4 regions of the Vibrio orientalis CIP 102891 genome follow, and region 4 is predicted to be linked to each of the others. Evidence: predicted binding sites of a transcription regulator. Region 4 holds the regulator's gene; each other region holds the start of a gene.
What was found. Region 4 encodes CRP, which controls carbon source genes, mostly activating them, when cyclic AMP is high. Its sites were predicted from a motif close to TGTGANNNNNNTCACA; they were not measured.
Positions count from the first base shown of each region.

Region 1 (3,116 bases), on a different contig from region 4:
ACACAGATATCACCCGCAATGGTCAGTGATTTTTCTGCGATTTCACGCGCATCCAATTCTGTATTTTCAAGTAGTGCCGTCGCTGCTGCTTGGGCAAAGTTACCCCCCGAGCCGATCGCAATAAGATCGTTTTCAGGCTGAACCACATCGCCATTACCGGTAATGATCAAAGATGCGGTTTCATCGGCAACGGCCAGCAAAGCTTCCAGTTTGCGCAGGGCGCGGTCACTACGCCAGTCTTTCGCTAGCTCTACCGCCGCTTTGGTTAGGTGGCCTTGGTGCATTTGTAGCTTGCTTTCAAACTTCTCAAACAGTGTAAAAGCATCGGCTGTACCACCAGCAAAGCCCGCTAGAACTTTGTTGTTGTAGAGGCGACGCACTTTGCGCGCATTGCCCTTCATTACTGTGTTACCCAGAGATACTTGTCCATCACCAGCGATGACGACTTTGTTGTTACGACGTACAGATACAATGGTAGTCACGAGTAGGGCCTCATAGTTATTTTAATCTCAGTGTTAAGAAGTATATGAGGTTGCAAGATGGGGAATTCAAGGGGAAAGAAGGAGGTGGAATGACAACGGATAAACAGTCAATAAAAACAAAAGCGAACCCTTAGGCTCGCTTTCTATTATTGTTTCGGTTGTAAGTATTACTGCGTCTCTTTCCAAATCGCACAAGGCTCGATTTTAGCACGCTGCAATTTATGCTTATCTCGCTCAGCATCACGCTTGAACTTGTAAGGCCCTAGTACTACGCGATACCAACTGCTGCCTTCTTTCTTACGGACCTGACTGTTAATGCCCTGGAAGGCAATATCCAGCTTACGAGCTTCTGCTTGTTGGGCGTTTTTGTACGCACCACACTGCATGATGTATGGAATGTCCGATACAACTTGCTCTTTCGCCTTCACTTCAACTTCACGGCTCGGCAAACTATCGACATAATCCCACTTCTCTTCAGGGGGCGGTGGCAATTTCGCTTGAGGTTTCGGCTTAGGTTTAACCGGTTGTGCTACCGGCGCTGGTGGCTCGGGATCCGTACTCAGAAGGTATAAACCATAGCCAAAAATACTTACAAGTAGCACAGCAAGCAGACCACTACGCCAAGGTTTACGACGAGGAGCACTCTTCTTTTTTGCTGGCTTGCGGCTATTACCGCCACGGCCTCTTTTTACGTAATCTCTATTTGCCACGACTAAACATCAATAAAGTTGGTTACTACTTCCGATATGTTAATCCAGATTGTCGCTGGATGACAGCGTAGATATGGAAGCGGCGCATCAAAATGCGCCGCTTTAAAACATCTAAGATTACAGAACTCTAGGTGGCGCGGCACTCTCTCTGACGACCAACTTAGTCTCAAGTAAACGCGAACCCGCACGTACGTCATGACCACGTAGGAGCTCAAGCATCATCAACATTGCTTGACGGCCAATTTCATAGCGTGGTTGTGAAATCGTCGTTAACGGTGGATCACAGTATTGAGCAAAGTGGATGTCATCAAAGCCAACCACTGAAAGATCCTGAGGAACGCGTAAACCAAGCTTCTTCGCTTCTTGAATCGCACCAATTGCCATCGCATCGTTATGACAGAACACTGCGGTTGGTGGCTCAGGTAACGCAAGCAGTTGACGAATCGCTTTTGCACCAGCTTCAAAGGTAAAATCACCATAAGTACAATAACTGGTCGTCATGGTGATGCCCGCACGGCGCAATGCTTGTTGGTAGCCTTGGTGACGGAACTGACATAATGTCGCTGATTCAGGGCCCGAGATCTGCGCCACACGCTTGTGGCCCATCTGGGTTAAGTAATTAACCGCTTCAAATGCCGATGTGAGGTTATCGATGTGCACCGTTGGTAGCTCTAGCTCAGGTGCAAACTCACAAGCCATCACCATAGGTGGGAGATTCTTCTGCTCAGGTTTACTGACATCAAAAGGAAGATCAGTACCTAGCAGTAGCATGCCATCCGCTTGCTTAGTAAATACTAAGTTCACAAATGAGCTTTCGCGTTTCTTTTGTTGCCCACTATCGCCCAGGAGAACAATGTAGCCATGTTCCATAGCAGCATCTTCGATGCCACGAATAATCTCGGTATAGTATGGGTCACAGATATCTGGAATGATTGCGATAATTGTTTTCGACTCATTGCGGCGCAAGTTACGCGCAAGTGAGTTTGGTGAATAACCAGCTTCTAAAACCGCATCTTCGACTCTTTTCCGTGTTGCTGAAGATACCTTTTCTGGATTCATTAGCGCACGTGAAACCGTCGCTGTTGAAACTCCCGCAAGCTGGGCAACATCCTTCATTGTCGCCATATTTTCTTAACCCTCTTCATTTCCTAACTTAGCAGCCTAGTGGCCACCTAAACCTAATGAATTGCATCTAGTCGTCCAGTGAACGACTTGACGTGACGTAGGCTAAAACACCTATCTTCTGTATTTAATTGCAACGCAAACGTTTTACTTACCAACTATCGTTGAAAAACAAACTATTTGCACATGACCTAGTGTATTCATTTCAAAGAGTAAAGTTACGGGAGATTTAACAAAACAGGCAGCTGGTAAGAGATCTTAATCACAAATAAATGAAAAAAAACTGCATATACATTTATCAAAAGCCAAAGGAGAGCTGTTTCGGCGCCCCTCCTTGCAACTTAGGCTGACTTGATCAACTGAGATCTTGTGGCTCGATGTCGAGTGTCCAACGCACTTTTTTTGCGTGCGGGAGCATTTGAATAACCGGCTTGGCACTTGAGAGTAACTTTTGCATCGTTGGACGACTTTGGGTCTGGAGCAATAACTGCCAGCGGTACTTGCCTGCCCTTTTCGCCAGCGGTGCCGGGGTTGGACCTAGCACCTGACAAAAATCATCAAACAACGGATGGGCTTCCAAGGTATGGCGAACTTGGCGTAAAAACTCTTCCACCATTTCCGATTGATTCGCTTCAGCTCTGAACAGGGTTAAAAAGCTGTACGGCGGTAATTGTGCCAACTTCCTCTCTTGTAAGGCGGTGTCTGCGAAGTGGCGATAACTCTTAGTCAATAAAGCCTGTAATAAACTGTGCTCCGGATGGTGAGTTTGTAATACCACCTCGCCCGGCTTACTCGCACGGCC
Region 1 covers NZ_ACZV01000005.1:2,343,399-2,346,514, forward strand. The annotation lists gene hslV (ATP-dependent protease subunit HslV) at 1-482, opposite strand, end outside; gene ftsN (cell division protein FtsN) at 650-1,192, opposite strand; gene cytR (DNA-binding transcriptional regulator CytR) at 1,310-2,317, opposite strand; gene priA (primosomal protein N') at 2,670-3,116, opposite strand, start outside.
Region 1: a site for CRP is predicted at 2,566-2,581, ahead of cytR (DNA-binding transcriptional regulator CytR). Genes of this name have one in related genera too.

Region 2 (3,116 bases), on a different contig from region 4:
CTAACCACCAAAATCACTGGCTTTTCAATAACCTGACGATCTTGTGCGGTATTGTGCAAAAAGAATAATAAGCGCTGGCCCAGTTCACGAATGTCTTGAGCACGTTCACGTAAGTAAACATCCGACATACGAGCAAAACGATTAGAGTAAGACTCAACAACTTGACGAAGCGCCCAGTCGGCACGATCCCCTTTTTGAATCTGCGCTTTTAAGTCTTTGCGCAGCATCGGGTCATTTAGTAGGTGGGTAAAAAGGTCAAAAATAGCCAGTGCATCTTTATTGATTTCACTGTCTAGTTTTTTACGCATGCGACGAAAGTCGCCCAACGCCTCTTCTATAGCCAGCAGTAACCACTCTTGTTCACGTTCGACATCAAGCGTGGAAGCGGGATAGACATTTGAGAGCTCCGGCTGAGTATCATCCCACCACAGCTCACCAATTGCGACTCCAGACGAAGCTGGTACACCACGGATCGCTTGTTGTTTTTTCTCTAAGCGCCAATGACCTTGGGTCTGTGCATGAGCGATGATAACCGCCAACTGGGCAGCAAGAGTCACCAAAAAGGACTCTTCCATTTCATTGAACAAGCGCGGTGATTTTTGCTGTACTACCAATACCCCAAGCACCTGCTTGCGGTAAATAATCGGCGTACCGAGAAAGCTTTGGTAAATCTCTTCACCTAGCTCTGAGAAGTATTTAAATTTGGGGTGCTTAGACGCCTCAGCGAGATTCAAAGGTTCAGCACTACGTTTAACTAAACCAACCAAACCTTCACTGAAACGAATATGAATCTTGTCACCTTTGAAACGCAGCCCCTGAGTCGCCATTAACTCTAAGCGCTGCATTTCTTCATTGGCAAGATAGACAGTACAACACTCAGTGTTCATAGCACTGCATGTTTGCTTTACTAGAATATCTAAAGCCTGATGAACCTCATCCACTTTAGATACTTGTTCAACTATTTCCCTTAGCTGAGAAAGCATGTCTATCCTCTTCGGTGTTTACGTTTACCTTTGACTCTGCGTTCTTTAAATGGCATCGCCATTGATGCAAACTCTTTCATTGCGCGTCGATATACATCTCGCTTAAAAGAGACCACTTGTCGCACTGGGTACCAATAACTTACCCAACGCCAACCATCAAATTCAGGGGAACTACCTCGCTGCATATTGATCTGTGACTCGTCACAATCCAAGCGCAGTAGAAACCATTTCTGTTTTTGGCCGATACAAACAGGTTTCGAATCCCAGCGTACCAGTCGTTTTGGTAGTTTATACCTTAACCAATGACGACTTGTCGCAACGATTTTGACATCTTTCTTAGTAAGACCAACCTCTTCATATAACTCCCTGTACATTGCTTGTTCAGGGGTTTCACCTTCATCAATTCCACCTTGTGGGAATTGCCAAGAGTGTTGTCCGTATCGTTTAGCCCAGAAGACCTGACCATGGCTGTTACAGATTACAATTCCCACATTTAAGCGGTAACCATCGCCATCTATCACTGGCCAACCTCAAATAAATTCTTAATTACAGTGATTTTTCCACATATCCCCAGTAGGAGCAAACTTACTAGTGTGACTCACACAAAAAATATTACCTTCCTCTTAAATAATGAATAACTTTTAATCAAATAAGAGGTTACTCACACACATGTGAGACATAGCCCACATTTATTCACCTTTTCTGTGTATAACTATGTGAAGAATCAATGAGAAAGTGATCAATAAACAGACGCACCTGAGGGGTGATGGATTTACAACCATCAACTAAAAACAATTATATCTTTTAAAACATGCAATTACAGAAAACCGAACACCTTATAAAACACTTAAGGCCTAAAAAAGACGACCGTAACTCAGATCGGTTAAAGATCAATCAACACTGCATTTATCCACACTTACCAATAACGAACTGAGTAATAACTTGAAAATACAAGCATTTTGTCACCATAAAAACACTGTTAATTTATACATAACTAACAAATATAGACTATTTTAATGCCAAGCCTGTGGATAACCCGTTAAGTGATGATCTTTTGCACATAACGATCAATCTTAGTGCATTCGAAATTTAGCTAGATTCCGCTACAATAGCCCTCCTCTTCATAGATAGATCGACGCTACATGAAATCAGAACCCCAGTCAGAACAAGAACTGCTTGAACGTGCGAGTAATATTGCAGGCGTCAGTTTTCAAGAACTCGCTGATGAAGCAAAGATCGAGGTTCCACCGGATCTTCGCCGCGATAAAGGCTGGGTTGGTCAATTACTTGAATGGCATTTAGGTGCAACGGCAGGAAGTAAACCAACACAAGACTTCGAACAACTTGGAATCGAGCTAAAAACCATCCCAATTAGCTATTCAGGAAAACCGCTAGAAACCACCTTTGTCTGTGTTGCCCCTTTAGTCGGTGTTCACGGACTGACCTGGGAAACTAGCCATGTTAGAAATAAACTGTCTCGTGTCTTATGGGTACCTGTCGAAGGGGAACGTGAAATCCCCTTAGCTGAACGACGCGTCGGCTCACCGTTAATTTGGTCACCAAGTGAAGAAGAAGAACTGCAGTTGAAAACCGACTGGGAAGAGTTGATGGAGATGATCGTGCTTGGTCGTGTCGAGCAGATCAACGCCCGACATGGTGAAATGCTTCAGTTACGTCCTAAAGCAGCCAATAGCCGAGTGCTAACTGAAGCGTACGGCGCAAGTGGCAAACCGATAAAAACCCTACCAAGAGGGTTTTACCTTAGAACGCAATTTACTGCTCGTATTCTTGAACAGCACTATGTTTAGTGTGTCGTCAGAGACAACTCTACATCGTGATATAACGGCCCATCTCCGACGCCAAATTCGTCATAGGCGTTATGTAGGCGTAGATAGGCTCTTTCGACTCCTAACCGCAATAGTTCTTCTTTCACCAGCTCCAACGAATCATAGTGGATTGGCTCATCATCCACTTTAATCGGCTCAAGCTTGTGTTTGTATTCCACGGCGAGTAAATACTGAGATAAATCAGAACAACCAATCACAAATACCTTAGGTGGCTGATAGCTGTCCTTGTGGTGCCCATGGATCCATCTATCTAACTGACTTTTTTGCATAATTCACCTCCATAAAA
Region 2 covers NZ_ACZV01000002.1:217,601-220,716, reverse strand. The annotation lists gene ptsP (phosphoenolpyruvate--protein phosphotransferase) at 1-983, opposite strand, end outside; gene rppH (RNA pyrophosphohydrolase) at 986-1,504, opposite strand; gene mutH (DNA mismatch repair endonuclease MutH) at 2,126-2,791, shown strand; gene VIA_RS01820 (DUF6482 family protein) at 2,788-3,099, opposite strand.
Region 2: a site for CRP is predicted at 1,656-1,671, ahead of rppH (RNA pyrophosphohydrolase). Genes of this name have one in related genera too.

Region 3 (3,116 bases), on a different contig from region 4:
CCCTTCGGTAGAGTGGTTGCGCGATTCGTTCAATGTGATTCAAGGGCATTGGCAAGACAAACTGAGTCAGTGGAAACAAGACTGGAGTAGTTTTTTTAATGAACAAGTAGAGCGCTCTCGTTTAGAGAAGAGCGAACAGGCACATCTGGAACTGCTCAACGGGGGGCGATGGTTGTTCGGCGCTGATGATATTTATCGACTTAGCCACCTTCTTGGTGACAAATTTGATTCAGGCTTAGCAGATATGCTGATGGTGCACTACCAAACCTACTCATTGACGCAGGACTTTTTACACTCCCCGCCGGACGATTGCTTCATCATTCAAATCAAGCCAGACCAACCACTGAAATCAAGTTCATTGATGAGTGAGAGAGAAGACTTATTACATGATTATCAAGTGGGATTAGATGCGGGTTTTCGTTTTGTTGAGTCGTTTTCTCAATGTATCGCCAAACCTACCTTTGAGCTGAAGTGTGGGGAGTAATAACGCCTCCCCACATGATTGATTTACTTTGTGCTAGGCGGCAACAATACGCATGCAGTTAGTTGAGCCAACCACATCCATCACGTCACCTTGGGTGATAATGACTAAGTCTCCTTCATCTAGCAGGCCTCGCTCTCTGAGTGCCCCGACTGCGGCGTGGGCAGTTTCTAAGCCGGTATCTCCTTTGTCATCAAAGTAGACCGGGAACACGCCGCGGTATAAAGCAGATAGATTCAGGGTGCGCTCGTTTCTTGATAGAGCAAAAATTGGCAGGCCCGAGCTTAAGCGTGACATCATAAGTGCAGTCCGGCCAGATTCCGTTAGGGTAACGATGCCTTTGATGCCGCGCATGTGGTTGGCTGCGAACATGGTTGACATAGCTATGGTCTCTTCACCGGTTTCAAACACCGAGTCCATCCGATAGCCGGAGCGGTTAACCGAAGACATTTTTTCGGCACCGACACACACCTCTGCCATAGAACGCACTGTTTCTAATGGGTATTTACCTGCCGCAGTTTCGCCAGACAGCATCACCGCATCGGTACCATCGAGAACCGCGTTGGCGACGTCCATAACCTCAGCACGCGTTGGCATTGGGTTTTCCATCATCGATTCCATCATTTGAGTGGCTGTGATGACAGTTCGATTTAACGCTCTCGCTCGGCGGATAAGTTGTTTTTGTACACCAATCAACTCGGGGTCACCAATTTCGACCCCAAGGTCTCCACGAGCCACCATAACGGCATCTGAGGCGAGAATGATGTCATCTATGTTTTCTTCAGTTTCGACGGTCTCAGCCCGCTCTACCTTGGCTACAAGACGGGTTTGCAGTCCAGCATCAGTAGCAAGTCTGCGTGCGTACTTCATATCTTCGCCATTTCTTGGGAATGAAACGGCTAAGTAATCGACTTTGATCTCTGCGGCTAACTTGATGTCATTTTTATCTTTTTCCGTCAGAGCTTCTGCTGAAAGACCGCCCCCTTTTTTGTTGATGCCTTTATTGTTTGATAGAGGACCACCAATGATGACTTTGGTTCGAACTTGAGTGCCGCTAACAGCCATTACCTGCAGTTGAACACGACCGTCATCAAGGAGTAGCACATCGCCAGTCGATACATCGTTTGGTAGTTCTTTATAGTCTAATCCGACGGCATCTTTATCACCTTGGCCCGCTGGTAAACTGCTATCAAGAGTAAAAATATCCCCTACGTTGAGTAGCACTTTGCCATCTTTAAAGGTCGATACGCGGATTTTGGGACCCTGAAGGTCGCCTAAGATTGCAACATGAGTACCGAGCTTGGCAGAAATGTTACGGACTCGGGTGGCACGTTCACGATGATCTTCCGCACTACCATGTGAAAAATTCATTCTTACCACGTTCACGCCGGCTTCCAAAATTGCTTCAAGCATGCCGGGTGCATCTGTAGAAGGTCCAAGAGTAGAAACAATTTTTGTTCTTCTTTGGATTGAGGTCATTCGAATCTCCTTGATCTAATTCTACCGCGACGAAAACGGTGCGGTTGATAAGTTCTTGTTCTCATCCCTAAAATTATAAGTATATACCTGCCGAGAGAGGGTGGTGGTTATTTACTCTTGTTCTGGTTTGAAAGGTGATAAGAGACATATTTATTAATGCAAAAAAATGGAAGATTAAATGTGATAAATCCTTCGCTATTTGATTAGGTACACAAAGAATTATGTTTATACGTGACACTTGTCACGGCGATCTATCAAAGCTCTTCACAATTACTTCGCAAAGTAAAAAAATTACCAGGTTGTTGATATTCGGAGTGCTCTATGTACATGGCTCAACCTGGCCATATTGATCATATCAAGCAGGTCAATGCTGGCCGTGTATATAAACTCATTGATCAAAAAGGTCCAATTTCTCGAATCGAGCTCTCTAAAAAGAGTGAGCTCGCGCCTGCGAGTATTACTAAAATTACTCGTGAGCTCATCGAGGCTCATCTAATTCATGAAACTACGGTTCAGGAAGCGACTAGTCGTGGGCGCCCTGCTGTTGGTCTACAGGTCAACAACGAAGGGTGGCAGTTTCTTTCGATGCGTTTAGGACGTGGCTACTTGACGATTGCGTTGCATGAGTTGGGTGGTGATGTGTTGATCGACACCAAAATTGATATCCATGAAGTCGACCAAGAAGATGTGCTTGCTAGGCTGTTGCATGAAATTGATGAGTTTTTCCAAACCTATACCGAACAGTTAGATCGTGTCACGAGTATTGCGATCACCCTACCTGGCCTAGTGAACTCTGAGCAGGGAGTGGTGTTGCAGATGCCACACTACAATGTAGAGAACTTGCCACTTGGCCCTGAAATTTACAAAGCGACGGGTCTTCCTGTTTTTATTGCCAATGACACTCGTGCTTGGGCGCTGGCTGAAAAATTGTTTGGTCATTCGCAAGACAATGAAAACTCCGTTCTGATCTCGATTCACCATGGGCTAGGTGCGGGGATTGTCCTTGATGGCCGAGTGCTACAAGGACGTCACGGTAATATCGGTGAACTTGGTCATATTCAAATTGATCCTCAAGGAAAGCTTTGTCATTGTGGCAACCGTGGCTGTCTTGAAACCGTCGCCAGCTCGCAAGCTATTCGTAGTGAAGTGACCGAAC
Region 3 covers NZ_ACZV01000005.1:1,498,542-1,501,657, reverse strand. The annotation lists gene VIA_RS17465 (patatin-like phospholipase family protein) at 1-484, shown strand, start outside; gene pyk (pyruvate kinase) at 518-1,960, opposite strand; gene mlc (sugar metabolism global transcriptional regulator Mlc) at 2,282-3,116, shown strand, end outside.
Region 3: a site for CRP is predicted at 2,191-2,206, ahead of mlc (sugar metabolism global transcriptional regulator Mlc). Genes of this name have one in related genera too.

Region 4 (3,116 bases):
AGATGTTCAACATGATGAACGTTAAACCAGCATGGGTTGAGGGGGATAGTTTTCACCGTTTCACTCGTCCAGAAATGGATGTCGAAATCCGTAAAGCGCGTGAGCAGGGTCGTCATATCAGCTATTTTGGCCCGCAAGCTAATGACTTTGGTGGTCTGGCGGAGTTCTTTCGTCAGTACGGTCAAGAAGGCACAGGCCAAGTGCGACGTTACCTACACACTTTTGACGAAGCCGTCCCTTACAATCAAATGCCGGGCACCTTTACCCCTTGGCAAGATCTACCGGAAAACTCAGACGTTCTATTTTACGAAGGCCTGCATGGCGGTGTCGTTGATGGTGACGTTAATGTCGCTCAACATGTCGACTTCCTGATTGGTATGGTACCGATCGTTAACCTTGAGTGGATTCAGAAATTTGTCCGCGATACCCGCGATAGAGGCCATTCACGTGAAGCGGTGATGGACTCGATTGTTCGTTCAATGGATGACTACCTGAACTACATCACACCACAGTTTTCTCGTACTCATATTAACTTTCAGCGCGTCCCGACTGTCGACACGTCAAATCCACTTAACGCCAAAGGCATTCCAAGCCTAGATGAGAGTTTTGTGGTGATTCGCCTTCGCGGCATCAAAAATGTTGATTACCCTTACCTACTGGCAATGATTGATGGCTCGTTTATGTCGCGCCATAACACCATAGTTGTACCCGGCGGTAAGATGAGTTTTGCGATGGAATTAATCGTACGACCGATTCTTCAACAATTAATCGAAACGGGCAAAATTGGCTAATACTCACAGCTAGAACACGATTACTTTTCATACCGTGATCATGTGCACAGTTTTGCGTAGTAAATACGTCGTTGGACCCGATTAAAATCAAGAAATCGTTTTCGAAAAAGGATACTATTTCTTACCGAAACACAAGATAGCTTGCAGCATTTGTAAAGTGCTCTTATCCTAGTAGGCCTATTTAAGGCTTTGCTAAAACATGGAAAGCGACAAGCGTACCCTGCAGAGGAAGTGAGATATTATGGTTCTAGGTAAACCTCAAACCGACCCAACATTAGAGTGGTTCCTTTCACACTGTCATATTCATAAGTACCCATCAAAAAGCACGCTAATTCATGCGGGCGAAAAAGCTGAGACGTTGTACTACATCGTTAAAGGCTCTGTTGCGGTTCTTATCAAGGACGAAGAAGGTAAGGAAATGATTCTTTCTTACCTAAACCAAGGTGACTTTATCGGTGAGCTTGGTCTATTCGAAGAAGATCAAGAGCGTACTGCTTGGGTTCGTGCTAAGTCTCCTTGTGAAGTAGCAGAAATCTCTTTCAAGAAGTTCCGTCAACTAATTCAAGTTAACCCAGACATCCTAATGCGCCTTTCAGCGCAAATGGCAAGCCGCCTACAAGTGACTAGCCAAAAAGTGGGTGACCTAGCATTCCTAGACGTAACGGGCCGCATTGCTCAGACGCTACTAAACCTAGCGAAACAACCTGACGCAATGACTCACCCAGACGGCATGCAGATTAAGATCACTCGTCAAGAGATTGGTCAAATCGTTGGCTGTTCTCGTGAGACCGTTGGTCGTATCTTGAAGATGCTAGAAGAGCAGAACCTAATCTCTGCTCACGGTAAGACAATCGTTGTATACGGTACTCGTTAATTTCGATTAACCGTTAAAATTTTAAAAGCCACCAATGGAGACATTGGTGGCTTTTTGTTTATTTGCGTCATCCCCGAGATGGAGGGACGACCGAGTTGGGGATCTCTTTAAATAACCAAGTCAACCGATGAAGATTCCCTACTCCCTCCTTCGTCGGTCTATGGAATGACGGATACTCTCACTAGGGAGAAGTCCGTTCTCACTTCTACTTTTACCCGTTGGTACTTTCGAAAATCTTATCTGCAGATGCTGCAACAAAACCTGGGTAAAGTTCACCATTTGTCATTGGATAGCGCTTAGCAAACTCATAGAAACCACCGGGGATGATTTCAGTCCCTTCAGTAAACTGCACTGCAACTTTATCCGCCATAGTCGAAGATTGTTCTAGCAGTACCTCTGGAGAGCCTTTCACTTCACCACCAAACTCGTTAATGGTAAAGCCAGCATCACGTAGGTGATTGTTGACACCCACGACTTCCTCAAATGCATTCAGTTGGTTGACGCTAACCGTAAAGTGGTTGGCACCATAGCCATGCGCCGCTAGCCAAGAAGCGTACTCACTCTCTGCCGCAAGCGTTTGGAAATCTGCGTAGCTAAGATCCCATAAACGACCGCCAGACAAGAACTCATGACCTTTTAGCTTACTGGTGTCCAATTGCTCAACAAGCTTAGCAACGATAGATTGCAGTGCTTGTGAACACTCTTCCACTTTTAGCTCACTGATAAACACTTTTGGCTGTTTTGGGTCTGGATGCTCAAAGTGCTTAGCTACCAACTTCTTACTTTCAAACAGATAGTCACCACAAGGCTTGTAGCCTACGTCTAAGAAAGGCTGCGCTAAAGTTGCGATACCCAATGGCTCGACATTGAAAGTGCGTAACGCGATATGGTCATTGATCAGTGCTTCATCTTCTTGCAGTAGTTGATGCACTTTTTCAGCAGAGGGACACAGGCGTTGAATATAGTCCTTCCATAACGATTGGAATAAAGCATCTGGCGTCATAACGCCTCCTTGTTTACGGTTGTTTACGTTATAGGGTTAGTCGTTATTATTATTGGTTAAGTTATAAAAGAGGCTACCAAACCGATTTGTCCAGATAATCAGTCTGATAGCCTTCAACCTGTGACGTTAAAAGCCTCCCTGCTCAGGGAGGAAGAAGGGAATTCCCTAACTTAGGTTCTATGACCTAATTTTTATAGCTCAACCCCTGGGCTCAATGTCGCAGGCAGAATTGTCTCTCCACCTTCCATTGATGCCATAGGGTAAGCACAGTAATCAGCTGCGTAGTAAGCACTTGGGCGTAAGTTACCCGATGCGCCCGGACCGCCAAACGGTGCATCACCACTTGCGCCCGTTAGTTGGCGGTTACGGTTAACGATGCCTGCGCGGATGTGGTCAACAAAGTATTCCCACTCGCTGTCATCGGTAGACACAAGACCTGCCGATAGAC
Region 4 covers NZ_ACZV01000003.1:60,848-63,963, forward strand. The annotation lists gene VIA_RS02390 (phosphoribulokinase) at 1-791, shown strand, start outside; gene crp (cAMP-activated global transcriptional regulator CRP) at 1,033-1,665, shown strand; gene VIA_RS02400 (DUF1338 domain-containing protein) at 1,877-2,668, opposite strand; gene astD (succinylglutamate-semialdehyde dehydrogenase) at 2,860-3,116, opposite strand, start outside.